3 regions of the Pseudomonas syringae pv. tomato str. DC3000 genome follow, and region 3 is predicted to be linked to each of the others. Evidence: predicted binding sites of a transcription regulator. Region 3 holds the regulator's gene; each other region holds the start of a gene.

The links. Region 3 encodes FliA, which starts transcription of late flagellar genes. Its sites were predicted from a motif close to CTAAAGTTTNNNNNNNNNNNGCCGNTAA; they were not measured.
Region 1: the regulator FliA is predicted to act here: its motif matches at 1,834-1,861, upstream of PSPTO_RS16030 (methyl-accepting chemotaxis protein).
Region 2: the regulator FliA is predicted to act here: its motif matches at 1,911-1,938, upstream of PSPTO_RS12870 (methyl-accepting chemotaxis protein).

What each region holds. Positions count from the first base shown of each region.
Region 1 covers NC_004578.1:3,480,663-3,484,829, reverse strand. The annotation lists gene PSPTO_RS16040 (efflux RND transporter permease subunit) at 1-437, opposite strand, end outside; gene mexE (multidrug efflux RND transporter periplasmic adaptor subunit MexE) at 450-1,694, opposite strand; gene PSPTO_RS16030 (methyl-accepting chemotaxis protein) at 1,996-3,924, shown strand; partial or broken gene PSPTO_RS16025 (amino acid ABC transporter ATP-binding protein) at 3,976-4,098, opposite strand; gene PSPTO_RS16020 (BRO-N domain-containing protein) at 4,127-4,167, opposite strand, start outside.
Region 2 covers NC_004578.1:2,737,044-2,741,210, reverse strand. The annotation lists gene PSPTO_RS12870 (methyl-accepting chemotaxis protein) at 1-1,772, opposite strand, end outside; gene PSPTO_RS12865 (HDOD domain-containing protein) at 2,053-2,880, shown strand; gene PSPTO_RS12860 (DNA topoisomerase III) at 3,057-4,167, shown strand, end outside.
Region 3 covers NC_004578.1:2,163,394-2,167,560, reverse strand. The annotation lists gene PSPTO_RS10295 (chemotaxis protein CheA) at 1-455, opposite strand, end outside; gene PSPTO_RS10290 (protein phosphatase CheZ) at 489-1,274, opposite strand; gene PSPTO_RS10285 (chemotaxis response regulator CheY) at 1,294-1,668, opposite strand; gene fliA (RNA polymerase sigma factor FliA) at 1,921-2,661, opposite strand; gene fleN (flagellar synthesis regulator FleN) at 2,658-3,491, opposite strand; gene flhF (flagellar biosynthesis protein FlhF) at 3,607-4,167, opposite strand, start outside.

The DNA of each region.
Region 1 (4,167 bases), 1.3 Mb from region 3:
GAGGTCAAGTGAACAACCATGGTCAGGTCGGGAGAGGCCTTGTCCACGGTAATGCCGATACGCGTGACTTCCTCGGGCAGCTTGGGCTCGGTCCGTGTCACGCGGTTCTGCACCTGCACTTGAGCGTTGTCCAGCTCGGTGCCCAGCGCAAAGGTGATGGTCAGGGTCAGTTTGCCGTCGGCGGTGGCCTGGGACGACATGTAGAGCATGCCCTCGACACCGGTGATGGCCTGTTCCAGCGGCGAAGCGACGGTTTCGCCGATCACCTTGGGGTTGGCGCCGGGGAAGCTGGCGCGTACCACTACGGTCGGCGGCACGACTTCCGGGTATTCACTGATCGGCAACTGGAACAGCGAGATTGCACCGGCGATCAGGATCAGCAGCGACAGCACTGCGGCGAAGATCGGCCGTGAAATAAAGAATTTGGAGAAGTTCATCGGACGAGTCCCTTAGTCGCGCGGCGCGGAGGCGCTGGCGATTTTGACGGCGGCTTTGGACGTCACCTGTGGCTGGGTGCTGGCGTCGAGGGCCTGGCGTTGTTTTTGCAGTGCGGCGAGGGTGTCGGCGCTGGCCATCGGGGTGATTTCAGGGTCTACAGGCTGGCCGGGGCGCACACGCTGCAAGCCTTTGACGACGATGGTGTCGTCCTTTGCCAGTCCGTTGCGCACAATACGCAGGCCTTCGATTTTCGGGCCCAGTTCAACAGCCCTGTAAGCAGGCTTGTTGTCCTTGTCCATCACCAGCACAAACTTCTTGCCCAGATCGGTGCCGACCGCTTCGTCGTTGATCAGCACTGCCGAGTAGGTGCCGCTGCCAACCAGTTTCAGCCGTGCATACAGCCCCGGTGTGAAGCTGCCGTCAGTGTTGTCGAACACCGCTCGACCACGAATGGTGCCGGTCCTCGGGTTGACCTGATTGTCGACGAAGTTCATCTGGCCCAGGTGCGGGTTGCCGGTTTCATTGGACAGCCCCAGGTAGACCGGCGTGGTCTGGCCGCGCTGGCCTTTGCGGGCGAGTTCGGTGTACTTGAGGAAGACACGCTCGTCGGCGTCGAAGTAGGCGTAGACCTTGTCGGTGGAGACCACGCTGGTCAGTGCAGTGACATCTGCAGTGACAATGTTACCCGCAGTAATCTCGGCACGGCTCACGCGGCCTGCAATCGGAGCGGTCACGCGGGTGAAACTGAGGTTAAGTCGGGCCAGGTCCAGTTGCGCCTGAATGGCTGCAACGCCGGCTTTGGCTTCCTGTGCCGAGGTACTGCGCGAATCGGCCAGCTCGGCGGAAATAGCGTTGTTGCTGCGCAGACGCTCACCGCGCTGGGCTTCGCTGTCGCTACGTGATGCGACCGCACGGGCTTGTTGCAACTGGGCTTCAAGACGGCGGACTTCGGACTGGAACGGGCGAGGGTCGATCTGGAACAGCAGGTCACCTTTTTTGACCACCGAGCCATCGGTGAACGCGACCTGATCGATCTGGCCAGATACGCGAGGGCGAACTTCAACAGTTTCCGGTGCTTCAAGGCGCCCCGTGAACTCATCCCATTCGTTGACCGGTTGCTCCAGCACCTTGGCCACGGTGACCTTGGCTGCGCCGGGTGCGGTGGCGGCCTGTTGCGCGCCGCCGCCGCACGCACTGATCACGATCAACGCGAGGGCGGTGAGAGGGTAGCGCAGATGGCTGAGTGTCTGGGTCATGAGAAGTTCCGCCGATAATAAACGATGGGCGGATTCTGTTGCGCGAGGGGTGTTATTAACGAATCGAATAAACCAAAGGTTACTATCAGCCAGAATGATGCATGCCTACAGGGCGCCTGGGCGGCGTGCCGAGGCTTGGCTACAGGCGGTACGGGCGATGCCGCTCACTTACCCTAAAACCGTGAATACGCTCATGTTATATCGCTATGTGTCCGATCAATCTTTGCAATCGCAATGACTATCAAGTTGTCGAGCGCCACGTCGATCCTTGGGTATCCCGAAATATACCAAGGCGCAATTGATGAAATCGACATGGCTGGACAATCTGAACGTCAGCAAGAAACTGAGTATCGGCTTCGGGATGATTCTTTTGGGTGTACTGACAGTAACCGCTATTGGTTACCTCAGCACAAACCTGCTGATCGAGCGCCTGGGCAAGGCGTCCAGGGTCGCGGAGGTGAAAGCCGACGTGCTGAGTATCAGAATCGCTGCCCAGATTTACGCGGCCAAGCCTGACGCCGGCAACGCGCAAAGTTACGGCACTGCGCTTGATAGCCTGGGCAAGACGATCGAAGAAGGTCTCAGGATTCTGACCGTCCCGGCCAACGCCGATATCCTCAGAAGTATCCGTGACCAGGCGGGCGGGTTGCGACTGACGTTCAATCAACTGGTCGACAACAATCAGAAAATCGATCAGGCCATGCAGCCGCTCATTGCTATCTCCGAGCAGGTCAGTGCAAGCTTTGAAACGCTGCTGCAAAAGACATTCGAAGATGCTTCTCGCTCGCTTGATCAGAACAGTATTGATCAAGTGAAGATCGCCGGCGATTTGCGCAACGGCATGACCAACTTTCGCCTGGTGTTCCGTCGCTATATCAGCATTCCTACGGCCGACAACAAGCAGATTACCTTCGATGCTGCAGACGGCCTGATTGCGCAGGTCACGAGCGCTCGTACCCTGTTGCCGAACCAGGCCATGCCTGCTGTCGACACCGCGCTTGCGGCGTTGCAACAGTACAAGTCGCTGATGGTGTCCATTTCGCAGATGATGCAACAGAACGACCAGATCCGCGACACGCTGCGTCAACAGTCGCTGGACATCCTCAAGAGTGCCGATGGCCTGATGGCCGGTCAGGTGGTAAGTGCCAACAAGGAAAAAGACAGTGCGGTCACTCAGTTGCTCACGGTGGCGTTGATCGCACTGTTGCTGGGTGTGTTGGCGGCCATCCTGATCACCCGTCAGATTACCCGTCCGCTCAACGCCACTGTGATCGCAGCACGGCGCATTGCCGACGGTGATCTGACAAACGACATCAGCACCACTCGCCAGGATGAACTGGGCCTGCTGCAAAACACCATGCAACACATGACCGTATCGCTGCGCACGCTGATTGGCGGTATCAGCAATGGCGTGACGCAAATCGCCACGGCAGCCGAAGAGCTTTCAGCGGTCAGTGAGCAGACCAGCGCTGGCGTGACTCAACAGAAAATGGAAGTCGATCAGGTGGCCACCGCCATGAACCAGATGGCCTCTACCGTGCAGGAAGTTGCGCAGAACACTGAGGACGCCGCGCAGGCTGCCAGACAGGCGAGCGATCGTGCCGCCCACGGCAGCAGCGTGGTGCAACACGCCACTCGCGAAATCAGCCAGTTGGCCGGTGAAGTCGGGCAGTTGGGGCAGGCCATGCAGCGTCTGATTCAGGACAGTGACAAGATCGGCGGGGTGATCGATGTGATCAAGGCGGTCGCCGAGCAGACCAACCTGCTGGCGCTCAACGCGGCTATCGAGGCTGCACGTGCCGGTGAGCAAGGTCGTGGCTTTGCCGTGGTCGCCGATGAGGTGCGTTCGCTGGCGCAGCGTACGCAAAAATCCACCACTGAAATTGAAGCATTGATTCAGGCGTTGCAACACGGCACTGGAGCCGCGTCGGAGCTGATGGACGCCAGCCGCCAGCGTACTGAAGGCACCGTGGAACTGGCCCGCCAGGCTGAGCAATCGCTGGTGGAGATCACTCGCTCGATCGTCACCATCGAACAAATGAGCCAGCAGATTTCCGCCGCCGCCGAGGAACAAAGCGCCGTCACCGATGAAATCAATCGCAGTGTCATCAGTGTGCGTGACATCGCCGATCAGTCCGCCACCGCGACCGAGCAAAGCGCAGCGTCCACGGTAGAACTGGCGCGCCTGGGCAGTAACCTGCAAGGCATGGTTGCGCGCTTTCGGATCTGACCCGCGCAGCGTGTAGTGCTCATAACGTGTAGCAAAAAGCAGCGCTGAACGTCAGAGCTGTTCAACCAACTGCAGAAAGCGTCGGGTGCGTTCATTTTCCGGGTTGAGCAGAATCTCGCCCGGGCTGCCGTTGGCCACGATGCGGCCGCCCTCCATGAATAACACGCGATCAGCGTTACGGTTTTTGACGGTATAGGGTTCATCAATCAACGGTGCGTTTGCATTCCATCCGCTTCAACACCC
Region 2 (4,167 bases), 570 kb from region 3:
TGGGTGATGTCGACGTTGATCGACTCAACCACCGAGGTCTGTTCCTCTGTTGCAGCCGCCACCGACTGGTTCATGCCGTTGATCTCTTCGATACGGCGGGTCACGCTGCCCAGACGCTCGCCGGCCAGGTTGGCGATGCCCACGCTGTCCTCGCTCTGACGCTGGCTTTCAGTCATGTTGACCACCGCTTCACGAGCGCCGACCTGTAACTCTTCAATCATCTTTTGCACTTGTTGCGCCGAGTCCTGAGTGCGGTGTGCCAGGTTGCGCACCTCGTCAGCCACCACGGCGAAACCGCGACCCGCCTCACCGGCGCGTGCGGCCTCAATAGCAGCGTTAAGCGCCAACAGATTGGTTTGCTGGGAAATGCTGGTGATCACTTCGAGAATCTGCCCGATGTTAGCAGTCTTGCCATTCAGGCTCTCGATGTTCACACACGACTCGCTGATCTTGCCGGACAGCTCGTTCATCGCCTTGATGGTCTGCTGCACCACGCCCTGGCCGTCGCTGGCCAGCCCGCTGGCATCGCTGGACTGTTGCGAGGTGCGTGCCGCGTTCTGGGCGATTTCCTGTGCGGCGGCGCCCAGTTCGTTGATCGCAGCGGCCACGCTTTCGGTGCGATTGGCCTGCTGGTCGGAGTTGCTCATCGAGGCGTTGGAGACCTTGACCACTCGCGTGGCGACTTCGCCCAGTTGCGCTGCGGTGGAGGCCACTTCGCGAATCGAGGTGTGAATACGCTCGACAAAGTGGTTGAACGACTCTGCCAATGCGCCGAACTCATCGTGCGAAGTGATGGCCAGACGCTTGGTCAGATCGCCCTCACCGTCAGCGATATCGCGCATCGCACGGCCCATCTGGTGCAGCGGCTGCATAAGCACGCGGATCAACGGGCCCAGCAGCAGAATGATCACCATCACCACAACGACCATTGCCGTGATGGCCGAGGTGCGGAACTCGGTGAGCATGGCGTAGGCAGAATCCTGCTCCAGCACCAGCGCCACGTACCAGTTGGCGGTCGCCACGCCCTGAACCGGCGTGAACGAGATGATCTCGGGCTGTTTGCCAGAATCGATTTCAGTCACGCCCGTGGCGATTTTCGGTGTATTTACCGGGTAGGCTTCATTGATGTTCTTGAGCACCAGCTTGCTGTCCGGATGCACCAGAATCTTGCCTTCGGCGCTGACCAGAAACGCATAACCGTGACCATCGAAGTTCAGCGAGTTGATGATTTTGGAAACGCTGTCCAGCGAGATGTCAGCACCGGCGACACCGGCAAGCTGGTTCTGAATCTTGACCGGCGTGGCAATGGTCATGACCAGTTTGCCGGACGACGCTGCAATATACGGTTCGGTAACGATGGTGCCCGGCGCATTTTGTGCGGCCTTGTACCAGCCCCGTGCACGCGGGTCGTAATCTGCAGGGCGATTACCGGCCGGCACCGAAAACATCACGCCTTCGGTGCTGCCAAAATAACTGAGCTGGAAGTTGTCGCTGTACGTTGGCAGGCCAATGGCACGCTGCAACTGCGGCAGCTCCTTGCCGTCCACGGCGACTTGCTGGGACATCGATTGCAGCAACTGAATGCGGCTTTCCAGCCATGTCTGAATGTTCTGCGTGGTCAATGTACCCAGTTGTTGCAGCTCCGACTTGACACTGGATTTGAGCGACTGACGTTGTCGATAGTCATTGATGACAATAAATACGCTGAACGCAACAACCACGATAAGCGCGGCGGCCAGAAGGATTTTCTTGCTGAAGCCCAGATTTTTCATAGCGCTAACTTCCACGGCAAAAACCAATAGGGACGATCTTTGAATCGTCGATCAAACTTCACAACTTTGCCGTCTTTTCCACGCAACAGAATCCACAACGGATCGAGTGCCAAAAATTTTCAAGCATGCTTGTCTGTCGTATCGGCCGGCATCGCCAAGTCCTTGATTATTTTTTTTCGACACGTGAGACCCGCCTCCCACAATCAGCGGCAAAACGTGCAGAGCACAGAAAACTGACTATCTTTGAAGTCATCCCCGCCCTGCAGAGGATGGCTTTGCCATGCTGAGTATCGAAAAGCTTTTTGACGATTTGCACAGTCTCCCGAGTATTCCAAAGGTGGCTCAGGACCTGATGCTGCAGTTTGATAACCCCTCCTCCAACCTCGAAAGCATCGCCCGCAATATCGAGAAAGACCCGGTGATCGCGGCCAAGGTGCTGCGTTTGGCCAACTCGGCAAGGTTTCGCGACTCGCGGGACTCCTCAAGTATCGAAGACGCCGCCATGCGTCTGGGCTTCAACACCTTACGCACCCTGGTCATGGCCTCGGCAGTGACGGGTGCGTTCAAAGCCGGGCCGAGTTTCGATCTCAAGGGGTTCTGGCTGAAAAGCTTTCAGGTTGCCGGGATCTGCCGAATGCTGGCCAAACAGACCGGTGTCGACCCGGAAATTGCCTTCACCTGCGGGGTCATGCACAACATTGGCGAACTGTTGATCCAGACCGGCGCCCCGGATGTTGCCGAGCGCCTGAACAACGCAGCCAAGGCCGGCACGCCGGGGCGTGCAGCCAATGAAACGCTGCAACTGGGTTTCGGCTACCCGCAAGTGGGTGCCGAGTTGGCCCACCGCTGGCATTTGCCGCAGGTAATCCAGCAAGCCATCGCCTATCAGGCCAAGCCGCTGGAGGCGCCAGACGACGCACCGTTGCCGCGTATCGTGGCGCAGGCCGTGATCATCTCGGATGCGCTGGAAACTAATGGCGGTGCCACGCCCGACGCGCAAAAAGCTTCAGACGGCCCGCTGATGGAAGGCATCGACCTGAACGCACTGTTTGCCGGGCTGCCCGCCGTGCTGGAAGCCGACAAGGCGTTTTCGGAACTGCTGAGCTGAACCCACGTCACTGGCTCGTAAACGCTCTCTTCAAACAACGGCGCTGCACTGTTCGGAACCACCGGCATGACAGCGCCAAAACGCCTTTATCTGTATATCCATACAGATAAAACTTGCCCCTCGTTCGTTCAACGTCCATCCTTGCCGCCTCACACCGGTAATCGACGACGGTAGTCATGCGGCTGTTTCTTTGCGAAAAACCTTCCCAGGCCAAGGACATTGCGGCTGCGCTTGGCGCAACCCGCCGTGGCGATGGCTGCTGGGTCGGTGCCAGCGCAACCGTCACCTGGTGCATCGGCCATTTGCTCGAAACCGCTCCGCCCGATGCCTACGATGCGCGCTACAAACGCTGGGTGCTGGAAGACCTGCCCATCGTGCCCGAGAAGTGGAAGATGCTGGTCAAACCCAGAACGGCCAGCCAGTTCAAGGCCGTCAAGCGGTTGCTGGGCGAAGCGAACGAGCTGGTAATCGCCACCGACGCTGACCGTGAAGGCGAAATGATCGCCCGCGAACTGGTCGAGCATTGCCGCTATCGCGGACCGATTCAGCGTTTGTGGCTGTCGGCGCTGGATGACGCCTCCATTCGCAAGGCGCTGGCAGCGCTCAAGCCCGGCGCCGACACCTTCAGCCTGTATCACTCGGCATTGGGCCGGTCCCGCGCAGACTGGCTGATCGGCATGAACATGAGTCGTCTGTTCACGTTGCTGGGTCGCCAATCGGGCTACCAGGGCGTATTGCCAGTCGGCCGCGTGCAAACCCCGACCCTGCGCCTGGTAGTGGACCGGGATCGCAGCATCGCAGATTTCGTGCCCGCGCCCTTCTGGGCCATCGACGTCAAACTGCTGCACGAAAATCAGGCGTTCATCGCTCAATGGCGCGCTCCGTCGGACGCCTGTGACGATCAGGATCGCTGCCTGAATCAGCCACTTGCGCAACAGGCTGCCGACGCCATGCGCCATGCTGCCAGCGCACGGTTGGTCAAGCTGCGCACCGAGCGGATGCGCGAAGCCGCACCCTTGCCTTTCGACCTAGGCACCCTGCAGGAAATATGCTCGAAAAAACTCGGCCTCGGCGCGCAGGAAACCCTTGATATCGCCCAGTCGCTGTATGAAACCCACAAGGTCATCACGTATCCGCGCAGCGATTGCGGCTACCTGCCGAACAGTCAGCATGGCGAAGCGGCGGGTATCATCACTGCGCTGGGCAAGACCGATCCCGCGCTGGCCGGCCTGCTGCCGCACCTAGACCCGCAACGCCGCTCCCGCGCCTGGAACGACGCAAAAGTCA
Region 3 (4,167 bases):
GCAGCTACCGGCGCGACAGCTTCGACCACCGGTTCAGGCTCGGGAGCGGCAACCTCGTCGGCAGATTGAGGCTCGGCCAGACGCGCCAGCGCCGCCAGCAGTTCCGGCGTCGCCGCAGTCACGTCAGTCCGTTCACGTACCTGGCCGAACATGCTGTTGACCGTGTCCAGAGCTTCCAGGACCACATCCATCAGTTCGGAATCAACGCGCCGCTCACCCTTGCGAAGGATGTCGAACACGTTCTCGGCGATGTGGCAGCACTCCACCAGCTCATGGAGCTGGAGGAAGCCGGCGCCGCCTTTTACAGTGTGAAAACCGCGAAAAATTGCATTGAGCAGATCAGCATCATCCGGTCGGCTTTCCAGCTCGACCAATTGTTCTGACAACTGCTCCAGAATTTCGCCGGCCTCTACCAGAAAATCCTGAAGGATCTCTTCATCGGCGCCGAAGCTCATGGGGTGCTCCCTAAAATTAACCGTCAACAGACCTTAGAAGCCGAGGCTCGATAGCAGATCGTCTACATCATCCTGTCCGGATACGACGTCTTCACGTTTATCGGCATGAATCTGCGGACCTTCACCCTTGTCGAGATGTTTTTTAGGATCTTTTTCAGCAAGGATGGATTCTTCGTCATGTTCGATGCCAGCGAAGCGATCGACATGGCTGGCCATGAGCACCAGCTTGAGCAAATTGCCCTCTACTTCGGTCACCAGTTGCGTGACGCGCTTGATCACCTGACCGGTGAGGTCCTGGTAATCCTGAGCAAGCAGAATATCGTTGAGGTGCGCGGAAACCGTATGGCTTTCCTTCTCGGTACGCGTCAGAAAACCATCGACGCGCTTGGCCAGTTCACGAAACTCTTCGGCACCGATTTCGCGACGCATGAAGCGTCCCCAGTCTTCGCTCAACGCCTTGGCGTCGGAACTCAGACCATTCATGATCGGCGTGCTTTCCTCGACCAGATCCATCGTACGGTTGGCCGCGTTCTCGGTCAGCCTGACGACGTAGGAAAGACGCTCCGTCGCGTCCGTGATCTGCGACACCTCTTCGGCCTGAGGCATATGCGGATCAATGTGGAAATTGACGATTGCACTGTGCAACTCACGCGTCAGCTTGCCCACTTCCTGATAAAGGCCGCGGTCACGGGTCTGATTGAGCTCATGGATCAGCTGCACAGCTTCGCCGAAACGGCCTTTTTCAAGGCTGGTGACGAGTTCCTGTGCGTGTCTTTTTAAGGTCGACTCAAAGTCGGCCATCGAATCATTGTTATCCATAGCGCCCTCACGGCATGCATCAGCTATTGACGCGTTCAAAGATCTTTTCGATCTTCTCTTTCAGCGCTTGAGCCGTGAATGGCTTGACTACATAACCGTTCACCCCGGCCTGGGCAGCTTCAATGATCTGCTCACGCTTGGCTTCGGCAGTAACCATCAGTACAGGAAGGCTTTTGAGACGATCGTCCGCACGGACCTGACGCAACAAGTCGATACCGGTCATGCCAGGCATGTTCCAGTCCGTCACCAGAAAGTCAAAGGCACCGCTCTGCAGCATCGGCAATGCGGTCAGACCGTCATCCGCTTCAGATGTGTTGGTAAACCCCAGATCACGCAACAGATTCTTGATGATCCGCCGCATCGTTGAGAAGTCATCAACGATGAGGATTTTCATGTTCTTGTCCAATTCGACCTCCAAGCAGTCTTTAACGCGTTCAGCACCTGAACACGCTGTTCACTCAATACTGGCACAGCACACCCCCAGCTATACGAAACGACGACGGGCTTGGCACAACGACAGTCAAGACTGCGACTAAAGCCCATCGAGACATTGCCCGACAGGCCCTTGCCTCGTCTATCCTGCTACCACGTAACGCTTTGCACAGCCGGCATGCAGACAACGCACGACAAACGTCGCGCACTGCCGTCAACGCGCTCGCCACTCCCCCAAACGCCCTCGCAAACGAGCTGCGCACTGGCTGTGTAACTGACTGACTCGAGATTCGCTGACACCAAGAACCTCTCCGATTTCCTTGAGGTTCAGCTCTTCGTCGTAGTACAGCGCCAACACCAGACGCTCGCGCTCTGGCAAATTGGCAATTGCATCGGCCAACGCTGCCTGGAAGCGCTCGTCTTCCAGGTCGCGTGATGGCTCAAGCGAACCGCTTGCGCCGTCCTCGTGCAGCCCTTCATGATCGCCGTCCTGCAGCAGGTCGTCGAAACTGAAGAGGCGGCTGCCCAAGGTGTCATTCAAAATCCCGTAATAATCATCAAGACTCAACTGGAGTTCGGCCGCAACCTCGTGATCTTTAGCGTCACGACCGGTTTTAGCTTCAATTGCGCGAATTGCGTCACTGACCATACGGGTATTGCGGTGAACCGAGCGAGGTGCCCAGTCCCCCTTGCGAACCTCATCGAGCATTGCACCACGAATGCGAATACCGGCATAGGTCTCGAAACTCGCACCCTTGGTGGAATCATACTTGGTGGAAACCTCGAGCAGGCCGATCATACCAGCCTGAATCAGATCCTCGACCTGCACACTGGCCGGCAAGCGCGCCAGCAGATGATAAGCGATACGCTTGACCAGCGGCGCATAACGCTCGATCAACTCGTACTGCGAATTACGGGAGGTTTTGCTGTACATCTGGTAGCCGCTCGCAGTCATTGCACAGGCCCCGCACTGGTCTGGTGAACGAGTCGCTCAACGAAGAACTCGAGATGACCCCGCGGGTTGGCTGGCAACGGCCAGGTATCAACCTTCTGGGCAATGGCCTTGAAAGCCAGCGCACATTTGGAACGCGGGAATGCTTCGTAGACGGCACGCTGCTTTTGTACCGCCTTGCGCACGCACTCGTCGTACGGCACGGCACCTACATATTGCAGGGCAACATCAAGAAAACGATCAGTCACTTTGGTGAGTTTGGCGAACAGGTTGCGTCCTTCCTGCGGGCTCTGGGCCATGTTGGCCAGCACCCGGAAACGGTTCATGCCGTAGTCGCGATTGAGCAGTTTGATCAGGGCGTACGCATCGGTGATCGACGTGGGCTCGTCGCACACCACCAGCAGCACTTCCTGAGCGGCGCGCACGAAGCTGACCACCGACTCGCCGATACCGGCAGCGGTATCGATCACCAGCACATCGAGGTTGTCGCCAATCTCGCTGAACGCCTGAATAAGGCCGGCATGCTGGGCCGGTGACAGGTGCACCATGCTCTGGGTGCCAGAGGCCGCAGGCACGATACGAACCCCGCCCGGCCCCTGCAACAGAACGTCGCGCAACTCACAGCGACCCTCTATCACATCGGCAAGCGTGCGTTTAGGCGTCAGCCCAAGCAGAACGTCGACATTGGCCAGGCCAAGATCGGCATCCAGCAGCATGACGCGCCGGCCAAGCTCGGCGAGGGCCAGTGATAGGTTCACTGACACGTTAGTCTTACCGACGCCACCTTTGCCACCGGTCACCGCGATAACCTGTACGGGATGCATGCTGCCCATGTTATTTCTTTACCTTGTCTTGCGTAGACCGAAACCACATCAAGGGCTGCACGTTCGCAAATGAACACCGCATGGCAGACCGTTGACGCAGGGACATTCCAAAAATATCCATCACTTAACCCACTCTCTTGCCAGGGGTGTGATAGAGGTCAGCAAACATATCCGCCATCGCTTCCTCGCTAGGCTCATCCTGCATCTGCACACTCACCGCACGACTCACCAGTTGATGACGTCGTGGAGTGTGCAGGTCATCAGGAATACGTGGACCGTCCGTGAGGTAGGCCACCGGTAACTCGTGACTGATCGCCAGGCTCAGGACTTCGCCCAGGCTGGCTGTTTCATCAAGCTTGGTCAGAATGCATCCGGCCAGGCCACACCGTTTGTAACTGTGATACGCAGCGGTCAGCACCTGCTTCTGGCTGGTCGTCGCCAGCACCAGGTAGTTACGTGATTTGATGCCGCGCCCTGCCAGGCTTTCAAGCTGCATGCGCAGCGCAGGATCACTGGCCTGCAGCCCGGCGGTATCGATCAGCACCACGCGCTTGCGCAGCAAAGGCTCCAGCGCCTGAACCAGCGACTGGCCCGGATCGACATGGGTGACCGGCACGTTGAGGATGCGCCCAAGAGTCTTGAGCTGTTCCTGCGCGCCGATGCGGAAACTGTCCATACTGACCAG